Regions from separate parts of the Lichenicola cladoniae genome, predicted to be linked through region 2. Evidence: riboswitches for the same ligand, from Rfam matches in the RefSeq annotation. Region 2 holds a riboswitch; the other holds the start of a gene.
What was found. Region 2 has a riboswitch for S-adenosylmethionine ahead of metZ (O-succinylhomoserine sulfhydrylase). Riboswitches for the same ligand answer to the same signal wherever they lie in the genome.
Positions count from the first base shown of each region.

Region 1: it holds a riboswitch for S-adenosylmethionine, as region 2 does, so the genes downstream of both, HN018_RS03060 (hypothetical protein) here and metZ (O-succinylhomoserine sulfhydrylase) in region 2, are expected to answer to the same signal.

Region 1 covers NZ_CP053708.1:697,817-705,490, forward strand. The annotation lists gene HN018_RS03050 (SDR family oxidoreductase) at 1-989, opposite strand, end outside; gene HN018_RS03055 (S41 family peptidase) at 1,117-4,599, opposite strand; SAM-I-IV-variant riboswitch at 4,722-4,829, shown strand; gene HN018_RS03060 (hypothetical protein) at 4,895-5,248, shown strand; gene HN018_RS03065 (M10 family metallopeptidase C-terminal domain-containing protein) at 5,274-6,491, opposite strand; gene HN018_RS03070 (LytR/AlgR family response regulator transcription factor) at 6,707-7,498, opposite strand; gene HN018_RS03075 (sensor histidine kinase) at 7,485-7,674, opposite strand, start outside.
Region 2 covers NZ_CP053708.1:4,321,338-4,329,011, reverse strand. The annotation lists gene HN018_RS19680 (hydrogen peroxide-inducible genes activator) at 1-10, opposite strand, end outside; gene HN018_RS19675 (hypothetical protein) at 196-504, opposite strand; partial or broken gene HN018_RS19670 (IS5/IS1182 family transposase) at 603-895, shown strand; gene HN018_RS19665 (GNAT family N-acetyltransferase) at 1,109-1,582, opposite strand; gene cynS (cyanase) at 1,630-2,079, shown strand; gene HN018_RS19655 (POTRA domain-containing protein) at 2,094-2,714, shown strand; gene folE (GTP cyclohydrolase I FolE) at 2,776-3,396, opposite strand; gene aidB (AidB family quorum-quenching N-acyl homoserine lactonase) at 3,410-4,234, opposite strand; gene apaG (Co2+/Mg2+ efflux protein ApaG) at 4,248-4,688, opposite strand; gene metZ (O-succinylhomoserine sulfhydrylase) at 4,798-6,018, opposite strand; SAM riboswitch at 6,117-6,196, opposite strand; tRNA gene HN018_RS19630 (tRNA-Gly) at 6,345-6,418, shown strand; gene HN018_RS19625 (hypothetical protein) at 6,473-7,024, opposite strand; gene HN018_RS19620 (DUF1653 domain-containing protein) at 7,441-7,674, shown strand, end outside.

The DNA.
Region 1 (7,674 bases), 1.2 Mb from region 2:
ACCATCAGTCCGCACAGGGCGATGCCGAAGGTCAGCGCCGCCCCGACGCCCGGCCGGTTCTTGTTGGCCCAGAGCTGCGCGCTGGTGGACACAGACTCCTTGTCGAACGGTCCGTGCGTCGATGACACGCGCGTCGATGCGCTGAACAGGTTCGCATCGTGGGCATCGGCGATGCCCTGGTTGGAAGATTTCAGGGTGCGCGGGCCGAATGTCGCGAGCAGACGGTCGGCGAGTGCGGGGGCCAGCTGGTTGAGCAGCGCGATCTGCACCGTCTGGCCGCCGATCTGCAGGTCGCGCCGGCGGTTGGTCGCGGCGAAGTGGATCGCGTCCGCCACGATTTCCGGCTGATACACCGGTGGCGGCGGCCGTGGCAGTCCGTCCATGTGCGCGGTCGCATGGCTGTAGAACGGCGTGTTGACGCTCGGGGGATAGACGATCGTGAGATGCACGCGGCTCCGCTCCCCGAGCAGCTCGCTGTGTACTGCTTCGGTGAAGCCGCGCATCGCGTATTTGGCGCCGGCATAGGACGATAACAGCGGGGCCGCGCGCAGGCCGAGCGCCGAACACACGTTGACGATGGTGCCGGCATTGCGCGGCCGCATATGCTCCAGCGCGATCCGGGTGCCGTTGACGGTTCCCAGATAGACAACCTCGGTGACCCGCCGGAACTCGGCTTCGGAACTGTCCAGGAAGGTTCCGAACACACCGACGCCGGCATTGTTGATCCAGACCTTGATCGGACCCAGCGCGGTCTCGAGCGTTGCCGCGGCCCGGCGCAGGGCGTCGCTGTCGGTGACATCGGCAATGCAGGTCACGACCGTGGCACCGCCTGCGACAAGGGAGGCCTCGGCCGCGTCGAGCGCCGGCTTGCCGCGGGCGATCAGACCGACCCGCCAGCCCTTGCGGGCAAAAAGCTCCGCGGTGCTCAGGCCGATGCCGGAGGATCCGCCGGTAATGACGACGACGTCCGGATTGGTGTTCGCTGACATGCTTTACCTTTGCCGGGGCGATGCGCCCCCGGTTCAGGTGGGATCGTTACAGCAGCACCGAAACCCTGGGGGTCCGGCAAACCGGACGGCGGGACATAGTCGTGATGTCCGCCGCCCCTGACTGGAACTACCGGCTGCTCGGAACCACCTGGCCTTCCGCCGGGTAGGCCGGAAGCAGCGGCGGCGGCTGCACCACCACATGCGGCGTACGGCCGAGTTCGTCGGTCATCATCTTCACCCCGGTTTCCAGCTGGATGTCGTGGTCGGTCAGGAACTCGCCCGGCACGTCCTCGAGGTCGATATCCGGGTCGACGCCGTGGTTCTCGATCACCCACTTTCCGTCGGTGCCGTAGAGGCTGTCCTCCGGCACGGTGATGTAGCCGCCATCGAGCAGCGTCCACTCGCCGCGTATGCCGCGCACGCCGCCCCAGGTGCGCGTGCCGACCAGCTTGCCGAGCCCGTACTTGCGGAAATAGTAAGGGAAGATATCGCCGTCCGAGGCGGAGTAGTGGTTGATCAGCGTCACCTTCGGACCGTTCACCAGCTGCTGTGGGATCGTCATCGCCGCGCGTTCGCGGTTGGTCGACATGCCGATCAGCACCCGGCGCAGCCGCTCCAGCACCATCTGGTCGATGAAGCCGCCATTGTTCCAGCGATCGTCGATCACCAGCGCCTGACGGTCGATCTGCGGATAGAACTGGCGGACGAACTGCTCCATCCCCAGGCTCTCCATGTCGCTCAGGTAGATGTAGCCGACCCGGCCGCCGGAGAGCTGGTCCACCTTCTGACGGTTATGGTCGATCCAGTATTGCTCGCGCACGGCGAGCTCGTTCGCGATCGGCTCGACGGTCACGTTGCGCCTGGCTGCGGTGGCGGAACTCGACACCGTCAGCGTGACCGGCCCCTGCAGTCCCACGAACAGGCTCTCCGGCGCGTCGGGCGCCTTCAGCTCGCGGCCGTTCACTGCCAGCAGCATGTCGCCCTCATGCACGTTGACGCCCGGTTCGGTCAGCGGGCTGCGGTAATGCGCGCGGGTATTGTCGCCCGGATAGATCTTGGCGAACCGGTAGCGACCGGTCGCCGCATCGAGCGCGTAATCCACGCCGAGCAGCGGCGTCGTCACCGCCTCGGTCGGATCGCCGTCGTCACCGCCGCCGACATAGGTATGCGAGTTGCCGATCTCGCCCTGCACCTGGCCGATCACGTAGTTCAGGTCGTCGCGGGTCCCGACCAGGGGCAGCAGCTTCGCGTAGGAATCATGCACCGCCTTCCAGTCGTCGCCGTTCATCGCGGCGCTGTAGAAGAGGTCGCGCTCGAGCCGCCAGGCATTCTCGAACATCTCGGCCCATTCCTGGCGCGGCTCGATCCGGGCGCGCATGCCGTCGAGCGACAGGGTCTTGTCGTCGGTATGACCCGGTTTGGCGTCGATGACGTGCCAGTCCTTGTCCTGCTTGTAGAGCAGCTTGGCGCCGTCGGCCGACAGCGCGTAGGTGTCGAGCCCTTCGACCACGGTCTCGTTCTTGCGGGTCGTCATGTCATAGACGTGCAGGGCGGATTTCTCGCCGGGCAGGTTGCCCTCGATCAACGACGGCGGCTGGGTCTGGTAGAAAATCCGGGTGCCGCGCGTCTCCATCGCGGTGATCTCGGCGGGTTCGATCGGCACCGGCACGGCGCGCTGCATCAGCCCGTCGAGCTCGACATGGATCGGCGCCGACACGCCGGGTGTCCAGCCCTTGCCGTCCGCTCTCGCCTTGCTGCTGTCCGGAACCGGTGCGGCGGGTGCCGCCGACGTATGGCCGTGCAGGATCGAATGCGCCGGCGGGTTTGCCGCCTGGGCCGGGGCGGCATCCACGGCACCTTCGTCGGATCGTAGGGCGAATGGCGAGGCCAGGTCGGCGGACAGCGTCGCCGCATAGATGCCGTCGGACTTCAGCATCGCGACGTTGGTCTCGCTGTCCGAGACCGTCGGCAGCTCGTGCCGGTTCGAGACGAACAGCAGCAGCTTGCCATCGGCCGAGAATGCCGGATCGAAATCGCTGTTCATCGGCGAGCTGACGATCACGTCCTGCCCCGCGGCCACCTCATGGAGATGGATCGCCTTCATCTGGCTTGCACGCTGGGTGCTGTAGGCGAGCCACTTGCCGTCCGGCGAGAAGGCCGCATCATGGATCTCGGTGTATTTGTCCTGTGCCACCAGCCGTGGTTCCGAGCCGTCGGTGGTGACCAGCCAGAGATTATGGTTGCCGTCCGGCACCGCCAGCGTCCGCCCGTCCGGCGACCAGACCGGCGTGTAGAAGAACCCGGTCTTGAACTGGCTGATGATGCGCTCGGCACCGGTGCCCTGGCCGGTCGGTCCGTCCGTCGCACCCGGAACCGCCGCGCGTATCGCGATCTGCTGGCTGCCCGTGACGTCGGTGGTGTAGGCGATGGTGCGGCCGTCCGGCGACCAGGCCGGATGATCCTCGTCGGCATTGCTGGTCTGGGTCAGGTCGCGGATAGCGCCATGTTCGGCTGGCACGGTGAACAGGTCGCCGCGGGCCGAGAAGGCGGCGCGGGCACCGTTCGGCGACAGGTCGTAATCGACGGTCTGCGACGTATCGGTCGCCCGGATCGCGTCGGCCACCTTGACCCAGCGCGGCTGGGTGCGGGTGCCGTCGTCGGGTACATCGACGCCGACCTGGTGCATCTGCTCCGACGGAAGGTCGATCGACCAGAGCTTGCCGGCCTGCTGGAAGGTGATCGTCGCGGCCGAGCCCGGCTTCGCATCGGCCACGCCGAGCGACGGGAACTCGATGTCGTAGTCGGTGAAATGGGTGATCTGGCGGGTCTGCTTGCTGTCCAGGTCATAGACCCAGATGTTGGCGCGGCGCTTGGAATCCCGGTCGGACAGGAAATAGATCCGCCGTCCGCTCCACATCGGCGACGTGTCGTTGCCCTTCCAGTCGGTGATCCGGTCGAGCTTTTTCGAGGTGAAATCGTAGGTGTATACATCCGGCGCGCGGCCGCCGTCATAGCGCTTCCAGGTGCGGAAATCGCGGAAGATGCGGGTGTAGGCGATGCTGTGCCCATCCGGCCCATAGGTCATCAGGCCGCCGCGATCGAGCGGCAGCAGCGTTGGCAGGCCACCGGCGACCGGCACCTGGAACAGCCGGTGCACCGACGGATTCCAGTCCATCCGGCGCGACATGAACACGATGTTCTTCGAATCCGGCGTCCAGGTGACCACCATGTTGTCGGGGCCCCAGCGGGTCGGCGCCTTGGCGACCACGTCCGAGTGGAAGGTCAGGCGCCTGGCCTCGCCCCCGGTGGCCGGAATGACATAGACGTCCTGGTTGCCCTGGTAGCTGGCGGTGAACGCGATCCATTTTCCGTCCGGCGAGTAGCGCGGCATCAGGTCCTGGCCCGGATCGGCAGTCAGGCGCTGCGCGGTGCCGCCGGCCTTGGCCACCGTCCAGAGGTTGCCGTGCGCCACGAACACGATGCGGTCGCCGTGCGAGTTGGGGAAGCGCATCAGGGTCGGGGCCGCCGCCTGGGCTGCTCCCGTCGAGAGTGCCGTGGCCGACAGCAACCCCATCAGCAGGGCGACGCGGGTCCGGATCGTATGGGCCATCGTGACAGGTTCCTAAGGTGGGGCAGGCGGAGTGCGCTGATGCAATGCACGAAGGGAGCCTGTGTTCGTACAGCGGTCAAGCGTCGGGCGCTTGCAGGGTAGGGCCTGTGCCGTTAGCCTGCGGTCTGCATCAGGAGTTGGGTTGACCCCCAACGCCAACCTGCCTCCCCGGGCAAGGTGGCGTCCCGTTCAGGGAGATGCGGCCGTTTCCGGCAACCAACGGGACCACGCCGCCATCATCTGCGACCAGGGTCTGCCCGTCTCCATCATTCGGAGCGGCCAGTTGAAGCGGAACGTGCCTATCCCTCTCGAGCGCACCGGGCCGGCCTCGATTGCTTCGGCCACGGACGACGCGTTGAATGGCCTGCTCCGTGCGCCCATCGCCGTGGCGCTGGGCGACGAGACCGAGCATGTCTGTCTCGGTGCCGTTATCGATCATATCGGCCGGGCCCGCCTTTGCGGTTGGCACCTCGTGCTGCACGGTGCCGCCCGCGACGCGCAGTCGGGGATTGAGGCCTGGACACACCTGTATCGCGTCATGCCGGATCATGGCGGACGCGTGCTGGTATTGCTGCACCGCGCCTGTGCGGGCGACCAGCGCGAGGAACTGCGGCGTGAGGCGGTACGCGCCTCCTTGGGCCTCGGCTAGATGGTTGGTCCGACCGGATAGCGATCTAGCTCCCGGAGAACGTGAAGTCCTTCACCGACAGGTTCGTGACGTGCGACAGGGTCACCACCGCATTGTCCGACAGGAAGAGGGTCGTCGAGCCGCCGCGGATACTCTCGTTCGCGACCACCTGCTGCGCCGTTCCGCTGAAGCCCTGCAGGTCGATCTTGTCGATGCCCGGCGTGAAGTCGGTGATGAGCGTGCCGCCGCCATCTGGCGGAAGAGCGGTGAAGGTCGGTTGGCTGATGAAGCGGAACAGGTCGTGGCCGGCGCCACCGGTCAGGGTCTCCGCCGCGTTGCCGCCGATCAGCGTGTCGTTCCCGCTCCCGGCGTTGATCACGAGGCTCGGGACGTTGGTGTCGTCGGTCGGTACGAAAGCGCCCCGGTAGCCCTCGTAGAGGTTGCCGACAGTCGAATTGCCGCTTGTCAGGATGTCTTGGCCGTACTGGCCGGCGATGAGGACATCATGCGCGGTGCCGGTGGCGATGAGGGTCGAACTCCCGTGCGCGCCGCCCACCAGGGTACTGCGCTGGGCCCCGGCAGTGATGGTGTTGTTGCCGACATAGAAGTAGCTGCCGTCGCCCGGGCCTTCGGGATACGGGGACATGTATGTGCCACCGGTGAATAAACCGCCGCCCGCACCGCCGGAGATCGTGGTGCGTTCCGCGTCGCCGCCGTTGACGACGTAGGTTCCGCGGTCTCCGCTGAAGGAAAAGGACGCCCCGCCTCCCATCACCGTCGCCTTGCCGGCGCCGCTGGCGATGACCTCGCTGTTGTTCAGAGGCGAATCGCTGTCGCCTGGACGGGTTCCCAGGATACTGACCAGGGCATCGGTCCCTTGCAGCAGCACGGTATTGTCGCCGCCCACGGTGATGACCGCGCCTTTGCCGGTGGCATCGATCGTGTCGCTGCTGCCGGGAAACTGCTGTCCGGACACCGTGTCGTTCCGCCCTTGCAGGAAGATGGTGTTGCTCCCGCCACCGCCCGTGCTGACGACCGATGCATTGCCCAGGAGGTGAACGATGTTGCCCGACCCCTCGAAATCCGCGGAGCCGACAAGATCGACCTGGTCCCGGTACCCATAGGCCAGGACGGTCGTGTCGTTTGCTCCGCCAAGGTCGATCATGTCGCCGGGTTTATGCGAGACGATCGTCCCGCCATCCTGGGGTTTCGGATCGACCCGGCCCGACGTCTCGATCGACCTGGGCAACCTGGCGTTCGTCATGGTCTCGTCCCGCTGCGATACTGGGTTCCCGGAAGACGGCCTATCTGACGAGCATGATCTCAAACGTTTCGTCGCTCAAGCATGTTCCGAAACGACACCTTCACGACCTGGACAGGAGGCTTGACGGGAGCGCACACGAAGTGCGGGATGTCGGCGTTGTTTTTCTTACCCCCGGCAGGTATGGGCGCAAGCCAGTGCGCAGTTCCGGAACGTGATTACAACGACTGGCCAAGTCGCGTTTCCAGGGCGGTCCGATAGGTCCGGCTGATCCGGCAGCGCTGGCCGCGTTTCAGGACCACGTCGAACTCACCGTGCGAGATCGGCTCCAGCCGCAGGATGCTGTCGAGATTGACGATCGTGGAGCGGTGGATGCGGGCGAACCGGGCCGGATCCAGCCGCTCCGCCAGGTCGGTCAGCGATGCCCGGTGAAGCACGATCGAGCCGCCGATATGCAAATTGACATAGACCCCGGCGGCCTCGATCAGGTCGACATCCTCCACCCGGACGAAGCGTGCGGTCTCGTCCGCCTTCAGCACCAGCCGGTCCAGGAACCGATCGCGTGGCAGAGCAACGTTCCGGGCCTCGGAGAGCATGCCGATCATGTCCTGCGCCAGCGTCCCGAGCCTGCCCTCGTCGCGGCGCGAGCGCACCCGTGTCATCGCCGCCTCGAGACGCTCGTCGCTGAACGGCTTGAGCAGGTAATCCAGCGCGTTGTCCTCGAACGCCCGGACTGCATGTTTGTCGTAGGCGGTCACGAACACCGTCGGCGGCATCTGCGCGGCGCCGACCTGCCGGATCACGCCGAGCCCGTCGAGGAGCGGCATCTGCACGTCGAGGAACACCAGGTTCGGCCGGCTCTCGAGGATGAGCCGCACGGCCGCTTCCCCGTCCCCCGCCTCGGTCACCTGACCGACCGACGCATCCTGGTTCAGGAGATCGATGATCCTGCGACGCGCCGGCGGCTCGTCATCGACCACCAGGACCCGCATCGGCTCAGGCTGCAGCATGATGTCGGGCTCCGGGTGCCAGACGAACGGGAAACGACATCGTCACCTCGGTGCCTCCTGCCTTTCCCGGACCGATCGCGAACTCTGCCTCTCCGACCGGATGCAGGCCCAGAACCCGCTCGCGGGTGATCGACAGTCCGACGCCGCTACCGGACGCACCGGTCCAATCCGGCGGC
Region 2 (7,674 bases):
GGAATGTCATGTGCGCTTTCGTTTCATAAACCGCGTCGCTCCGCTGCTTCTGCCCGGGATGACAACCCCTCATTCTTCGTCTTGGCGCCCTCTGCCGCTCGAGCATGATCGCCGGCTCCCATGGCACGAGCCCGTGCCGGGATCATCGGGATCAGGACGATGCTTCGGCCAGCCTCGTCAGGCTTTTCCTCAAGGCTATCGGTCGCCTTTCGCCTGGGCTTCATTCACACACCGGAAGGTGACATCGAAAGCGGTCGGGTAGTACGGTGTGAAAGGGTCTCCGTCAGGACGGAGGTCCAAAATTGCGCTGGCCCGGCCCTGCTGCCGACAAAAGCGGTCAGCCTCGGCCAGGACCAACCGGTTTGCCTCGCGACCACCCCCCAGCACGGGTGCGCGCTCCTCCGTCATGGCATATGTGTCCGGGGCCACCGCCATCACGCCGCTGCTGAAGCCGCACCCTGCCAGACAGAACACCAGCAGCACGCACGAGAGAAAAACCTGCATCGTTTCCCCTAGCACGCCGCGTTGTTGCGAACGAGAAGCCGAGCGGTCCCGTAAGCATATGTAGCGATCTCAATCCTCGACAGCATCCTGTCAGTGGCGGCGAGATGGGCCGGCCATTGCACCGGCCAGACAGGCTCCCACCCTGACAAGGCTTATGACCATCGACGGTGCCGGCAGGCCTGTCGTCGTCGCAGGTCGCTGCCCCCATCGCACGGCACGGTTTAGAGAGCAGGGACAGCACAGGTGTGTCATCGAGCGCACCTTCTCCTGGATCAACCGGTATCGTAGCCTCGTCCTGCGCTATGAGCGCAGGAGCGATATCCATCATGCTTCCACCGCTCTCGCTGATTCGTGCGGGCTGCGAGTGCGATCGCAACCAACGCCGCAATAAAGGTATAACGACCGGTCTATGGTGTGCCCGCATTATATCGTCCGATCGACTAGATCCGCTTTTCGGTAAAACGAGCACTGTCTCAAGAGTGCAGTTATGAGGGCTCTCAGTGGTCCGGACGCAAACACCTGGTAATACTAGAGCACGTTCAGGAAGGATGACGCCTTCGCCCGCGTGGTCTGCTCAACGGGATCGGGACGATCGGACGATGCGTTAGCCGCCCCGGTCCCCGGGGGTCAGGCGCCGCTCGAGAAAGCGGACGGTCTTGCCCGAGGCGGACGTGGCTTCGCCGATCCCGGTGAAGCCCAGGCGCTCGTGGAATACATCAGAGCCCGGATTGGGTGGCACGCGGTTGACCTCGCACAGCACCCGGTCGTGGTCCGCCGCCACTGCTTGCGCGAACAGGTCGCGATACAGCCGGCGGGCATGGCCCCTGCCTCGTGCCTCGGGGGCGGTGACGATCCTGTCGACATAGACGAAGCGGTCGTGGCGCGCGCGCAGCCAGAGGAAGTTCGGGCTGTCGTAGTCGGCATCCTGGTCGAACGCGATCAGGAAGCACTCGATCTCGCCGATCGTGGCGACCTGGAATGCCCCGGCGATCATCTGTTGCAGGCGGGTCGGATCGAGCAGCGAGGTCTGCTCGGCATGCGCATTGTTGAGGGCGAGCAACCGGGCTGCATTGACCATCGCCGGCGCTCCTCGTTCAATCTGTTCAACCAAGTGGATACGACCCCATGACGACACGCCTGGAACTGACCGAAAAGATCGTCCGCATCAAGATCGAGCAGGATTTGTCCTGGTCGGAGCTGGCCGCTCTCGCCGACGACCTGTCGAAGGAGTTCGTGACTGCGGGCCTGCTGGGGCAGATGACCTTGCCGAAGCAGGCGGCCGAGGCGATCGGCGGCAAGCTCGGCCTCGATGCGTTCGAGATCAAGCTGCTGCAGGTGCCGCCCTACCGTGGCTCGCTGCCGACCTCCGTGCCGACCGATCCGCTGATCTACAGGTTCTATGAGTTGGTCTCGGTGTATGGCACCACCTTCAAGGCGCTGATCCACGAGGAATTCGGCGATGGCATCATGAGCGCCATCGACTTCCGGATGGACATGCAGCGCGAGCCGAACACTGCCGGGGACCGGGTCGCGATCACCATGAGCGGCAAGTTCCTGCCCTACAAATCCTACTGAACGAAAGCGAACCGATGATGAAGACCGGAAAGTTCCTGGCAGTGCTGCTGGGCTGCGCGGCCGTTCCACTGGCGATGCCGGTGATGAAGACCGCTGCTTATGCGCAGGACAAGGCCGCGACCGGCAGCTACACGCTGACCAAGGTGACGTTCAAGGGCAACGTCCAGGTGCCGACCGCCGAATTGCTGGCGGCACTGCCGGTGCAGGTCGGGCAGACGATCGACCAGGCCGGGGCGAAGGAGAACGTGGCCGCGATCGGGCAGGTGTACCAGAAGCATAATGTCGGTACCAACATCACCCAGAGCATGACCATCATTCATCATACCAAGGCGATCATCGCCTACACCTTCGTCGAGCAGGCGCCGCTGGCCCCGACCGTCGTCCATGTCGGCATCACCGTCGATCATGTCAGCGTCACCGGGAACGCCAGGATCAAGACACCCGCCATCCTGGCCGCGGCAAACATCAAGCCGGGCCAGACCGTCACCAACGAGACGATCAAGGCGGCCCAGGACGCGATCTCGGCGCTCTACAAGAAGTCCAACATCGGCTCGGTGGTCAGCACCGACTGGACCAATACGACGCCGCAACATGTCGACATGGTGTTCAAGGTGACCGAAAAAGCCGACGAGTAATTGGGCAACGTTCGGCCTTCGTCCCTGCGCGAGGTGCACTTCTCGTGCGGGGACCATGGCCTCAGTCGAACGGCGTCGCCGCGGACGGGCGGCCGAGCATGGAGAGAAGCTCCTTGCGGGTGTCCGAGTTGTCGCGGAACACCCCCAGCATCCGGCTGGTCACCATCGACACGCCGGGCCGGTGCACGCCGCGCGTGGTCATGCACTGGTGGCCGGCTTCGAGGATGACCGCGACCCCGTGCGGCTGCAGCACGTCGTTGATGGTGTTGGCGATCTGCGCGGTCAGGCGCTCCTGGATCTGCAGGCGCCTGGCATAGACGTCGACCACGCGGGCCAGCTTGCTGATGCCGACGACACGCCGGCGCGGCAGGTAGGCGACATGCGCCCGGCCGATGATCGGCACCATGTGGTGCTCGCAATGGCTTTCGAAGCGGATGTCGCGCAGCAGCACGATCTCATCGTAATCGTCGACCTCGGCGAAGGTGCGCTTGAGCATTTCCGCCGGGTCTTCGGCATACCCCCGGTAGAACTCGTCGTATGACCTTGCCACGCGTCGTGGCGTGTCGTGGAGGCCCTCGCGCGCGGGGTCCTCGCCGGCCCAGCGCAGCAGAACGCGCACGGCATCCTCGGCTTCCGCCTGGCTGGGCCGCCCGGCCGGCGCGTCATCGCTGTTACCTGTCATCGGACTTGAAACATCAGGCTGGGTTCTCGTCGGGAACGATCCGGAACGCATTTCCAGCCCGCTCGACCCGGTTGAAACCGGTGATGTGGCTGCCTGCGACAACCCAGCCTGCGTCTGCAGCCTGTTCCAGCAGGGAGAGACGCGTTCGGGCCGCGGTGGCGGGATCGAGGTCGAACGCCAGCCCGGTCGCCGGATCGCCCGGCTGGATCTCGGCCAGATGCAGCGTGTCGGCCCAGGTCATCAGGCTGCGGACGGGATCGTGCAGCAGGTAGCCGGTGTGCCCGGGGGTATGGCCCGGCAGGGACCAGGCCTCGATTCCGTCCAGCACCGGTCCCGCGCCGATCGCCCGGATCCGGTTGCCGTAGAGCTGCCGCAGCTGCGATGCGATGGCGAACGGGCTGCGCCCGGCTTCCGGAGTGGCCTCCAGAGCAGACGCGTCGGTGAAGTAGGCGAGGTCGACGTCCGGAACCCAGATCTCGGCATTCGGGAAAAACGCCGCATCGCCATCGAACAGCCCAAGCGCGTGGTCGGCGTGAAGATGGGTGAGCAGAACCCTATCGACCAGGGCCGGCTCGATTCCGAGCTCGCTCATCGCCAGGCGCGACTGGCCGAACGTCGGTCCCCAGATGGTGCCGGCACCGGTGTCGATGAGGGTGATGCCGTCGGCGCTGCGGAGCAGGAAGCAGTTCACGTCGATCTGGATTTCGGGCTTGCCCAGGCGTTCGATTGCCTGTCGCCGGCTGGCCTCGCCATCGACATGCGTCAGCACGTCGGCCGGCGCGCTGAATACGCCATCGCGGAGCAGGTGGGTTTCGAAATGTCCGAAACGACGCGTCATAGGGATCCCGGCTCTAATGCACGATGCCGGGCTGATGCGGGCTGTCCAGGCTGAAGACCGGGATGACCACGTCGAACCGCTCGCCGGAGGCGGTGGACACCATGTGGTAGGCGCCGGACATGAAGCCGGACGGCGTCTCGAGCGGCGTACCGGAGGTGTATTCGAAGGCCTCGCCGGGATCGAGCTGCGGCTGCTCGCCGACCACGCCCTCGCCCTGCACGTGCTGGATGCGGCCGCTGGCGTCGGTGATCTGCCAGGTCCGGCGCAGCAGCCTGACATTCTCCCGCCCCTGGTTCTCGATACGGATCCGGTAGGCCCACAGATACTGGCGGTCGTCCGGCTGCGACTGGTCTTCGAGGTAGAACGACCGCACGCTCACCTTGATGTCGCGTGTGGTGCTGGTGTAGTCGCCGCCGCCATCGTCACCGGTCGCCGGCCCGAGATCGGTATCCATCGCCAGATGTACCGGCATGCGTTCCTTGTCCTTCATGACGGTTGCCCCTTCCTGCTTTGCCTGCCCCGGCTTTGCGTGCCCCGGCTTCGCCTGCAACGAACGGCCACGCTCATTCCGCTGCCTGGCTCACTACTCCGTGCTGTGGCAGCAACGCGAGTCCGAGCAAGAGGTCGTCGATAATATCGCGCACGTCTTCGAGCCCGACCGAAAGCCGGATCACCCCGTCGGTGATGCCGAGCCGGGCGCGCTCCTCGGCACCGATCCGCATATGCGTGGTGGTGGCGGGGTGGGTGACCATCGAGCGGCTGTCCCCCAGATTGTTCGACACCGCGATCAGCCGGAGGGCGTTCATCAGCCGGAATGCCTCCGCCTTGCCGCCCTCGACCTCGAAGGTGATCAGGGTGCCGCCGGCGGTCATCTGGCGCATCGCCAGTTCGGCCTGCGGATGGTCGGCCCGGCTCGGATACCAGACCCGGGCAATGCCGGGGGCGTCAGCCAGGAAGTCGGCGACGGCCTCGGCGTTGCGGGTCATCGCGTCCACGCGCAGGCCCAGCGTCTCCAGGCCCTTGAGCAGCACCCAGGCATTGAACGGCGACATCGCCGGGCCGGTATTGCGGATGAATGGCTGCAGCGTCTCGTCGATCCAGGCCTGGCGGCCCAGCACCGCGCCGCCGAGCACCCGGCCCTGGCCGTCGATATGCTTGGTGCAGGAATACACCACGACGTCGGCGCCATATTCGAGCGGCTTCTGCAGCAGCGGGGTCGCGAACACGTTGTCCACCACGACGATGGCGCCGGCCTGGTGCGCCAAGTCGCACACCGCCTTGAGGTCGACGATGTCGAGCATCGGGTTGGACGGGGTTTCCAGCAGCACGCAGGTGGTCGGCACCGACAGCGCCTGCGCCCAGGCCTCCAGGTCTCCGCCATCGACGAACACGCTCTCGATGCCGTAGCGCGGCAGCAGGTTGGCGACGATCCAGTGGCAGGAGCCGAACAGCGCGCGGGCCGCGACGATCCGGTCGCCGGCCTTCAGGTGGCTGAGCAGTGCCGAACTGACCGCGGCCATGCCGGTGGCGGTGGCGCGGCAGGCCTCGGCACCCTCCAGCATCGCCAGGCGGCGCTCGAGCATGGTGACGGTCGGGTTGCCGAAGCGGCTGTACTGGTAGTGGGTGACCTGGCCCAGGAAGGTCGCCTCGGCCTGCTCGGCATCGTCGTAGACGAAACCTGAGGTCAGGAACATCGCCTCGCTGGTCTCGCCATACGGCGTGCGCTCGGTTCCTGCATGGACCAGCAGCGTGTTGGGGCGATAGGTGGCGGACTCGTTGTTCATCTCGGCTTCCCCGACCGGACGAAGACGATGGCAGCGTGCCGCGTCTTCCGGAATGGTGGCGAATGTCCGGGCCTGGATGCCATGACGGGCCGCATCACGCGGCGACCGTCCTGGCCTCTTTAGCGCGCTTGTTTAACCTCGCCGCAAGCCGGCCGGACAATTTGCGAGGAACCAGGCGGCGTGCGGGCCACGATGATCGATTAAGTTCTAGGAGCGCCGGAGCGCGGTCGTCAACTGCGGCGACCAGGATCGCGCCCGGACACCGTTGCGGACCGAAGGAGCCCGACTTATAAACCGTCGATCGTACGGGCCTGGCAGTCAAACAGGCGGGTGTAGTTCAATGGTAGAACGGCAGCTTCCCAAGCTGCATACGAGGGTTCGATTCCCTCCATCCGCTCCAGACCGGCCGCTCCAGACCCGTCGCTTCAGACTGGCCCGCTCTCATCCGCCTCGTTCAGTGGGCGGCGCTCTCCCTGACCTTTGCCTGGTGACGCTCGACCGACCTGCGCAGATTGCCTATCGGGGCGGCGGGCAGGGTGTCCCGGTAGGTGGTGCCGTTCCAGACCCAGCGATCCTTGTCGCCCACCATCACGTCATGCATGCCGCTCGTGGTGGTCGAGAGCACCTTGATCGGGCCGCTGACGGAATCCAGCACCTTGGTCCACTCGGCACCGTGCCTGAGAAAGATCGAGGTCGAGCATCCGGCCGACCCGCACAGGCTCGCCGACTGCACCTGCACGAACAGGGCGGCGTCGCCGTGCCTGACCGATAGCGGGGCAGACCCGATCAGCACCACCGGCTGCTCGTGCCGCCTGACCGCGCCGGCGATGTCATCCGCGTTGAGCAGGCGCGCCGCCTGATCAAGCGCGGTGCCGGTCTGCTGGGTCAGGATCACCAGGCCGCCGCCGGCGCCGGTCCGGGCATGACGGTGATGGACCGCCCAGGCCGGCGCGGCGAACACAAGCGGGAACAGCAACGGCAGCAGGAGCGGCATGCGGCGGGTCATGTGGCGTATCCGTGGAGCGTCGCCGGAGTGCGATCGTTGCCACTATAAGCGGATCCGGCCGGGCTCGACGAGAGTATGCCGGCGCGTCGCATGGCATTGGCATGGAAGCGGTTTCTGGTCTCCAGACGGTCAGGCTGTCCAACGCCCCGATCATCGAGGCAGATGCCGAGACCGTCATCCGCCGGGGGTTGGTGCTGACCGTTCTGGGCACGCCTTGGGCAGGTCGTCGGACCGGCCGGCACCTGTCCTGGCGACGTGGGTATGCGCAAGCATCTACCGGATCTCTTGGAGGTACCGGGCTTCCGTGGGCGGCTGATCTCGCGACGCTGACCTGAGCTCTGGTATCGGGTGCTGGTCGCGCGGCATACCCTGACCCCGACGGGTCCATCCTATCCTATGGTGAGAAGGCAGCCTCGATGAGCGACCACGACACGATGCCGACCGAACCACAGCCGGGCCGCTACAGGCACTACAAGGGCGGCCTCTACACGGTGATCTGCCTCGGCCGGCACAGCGAGACCGAGGAGTGGCTGGTCACCTACCGAGCCGAGGCGAACGGAACCTTTTGGGTCAGGCCGCTGGCGATGTGGATCGAGGCGGTTCTGCATGAAGGCATCGCGGTGCCGAGATTCGCGTTCATTGGTTCCTAC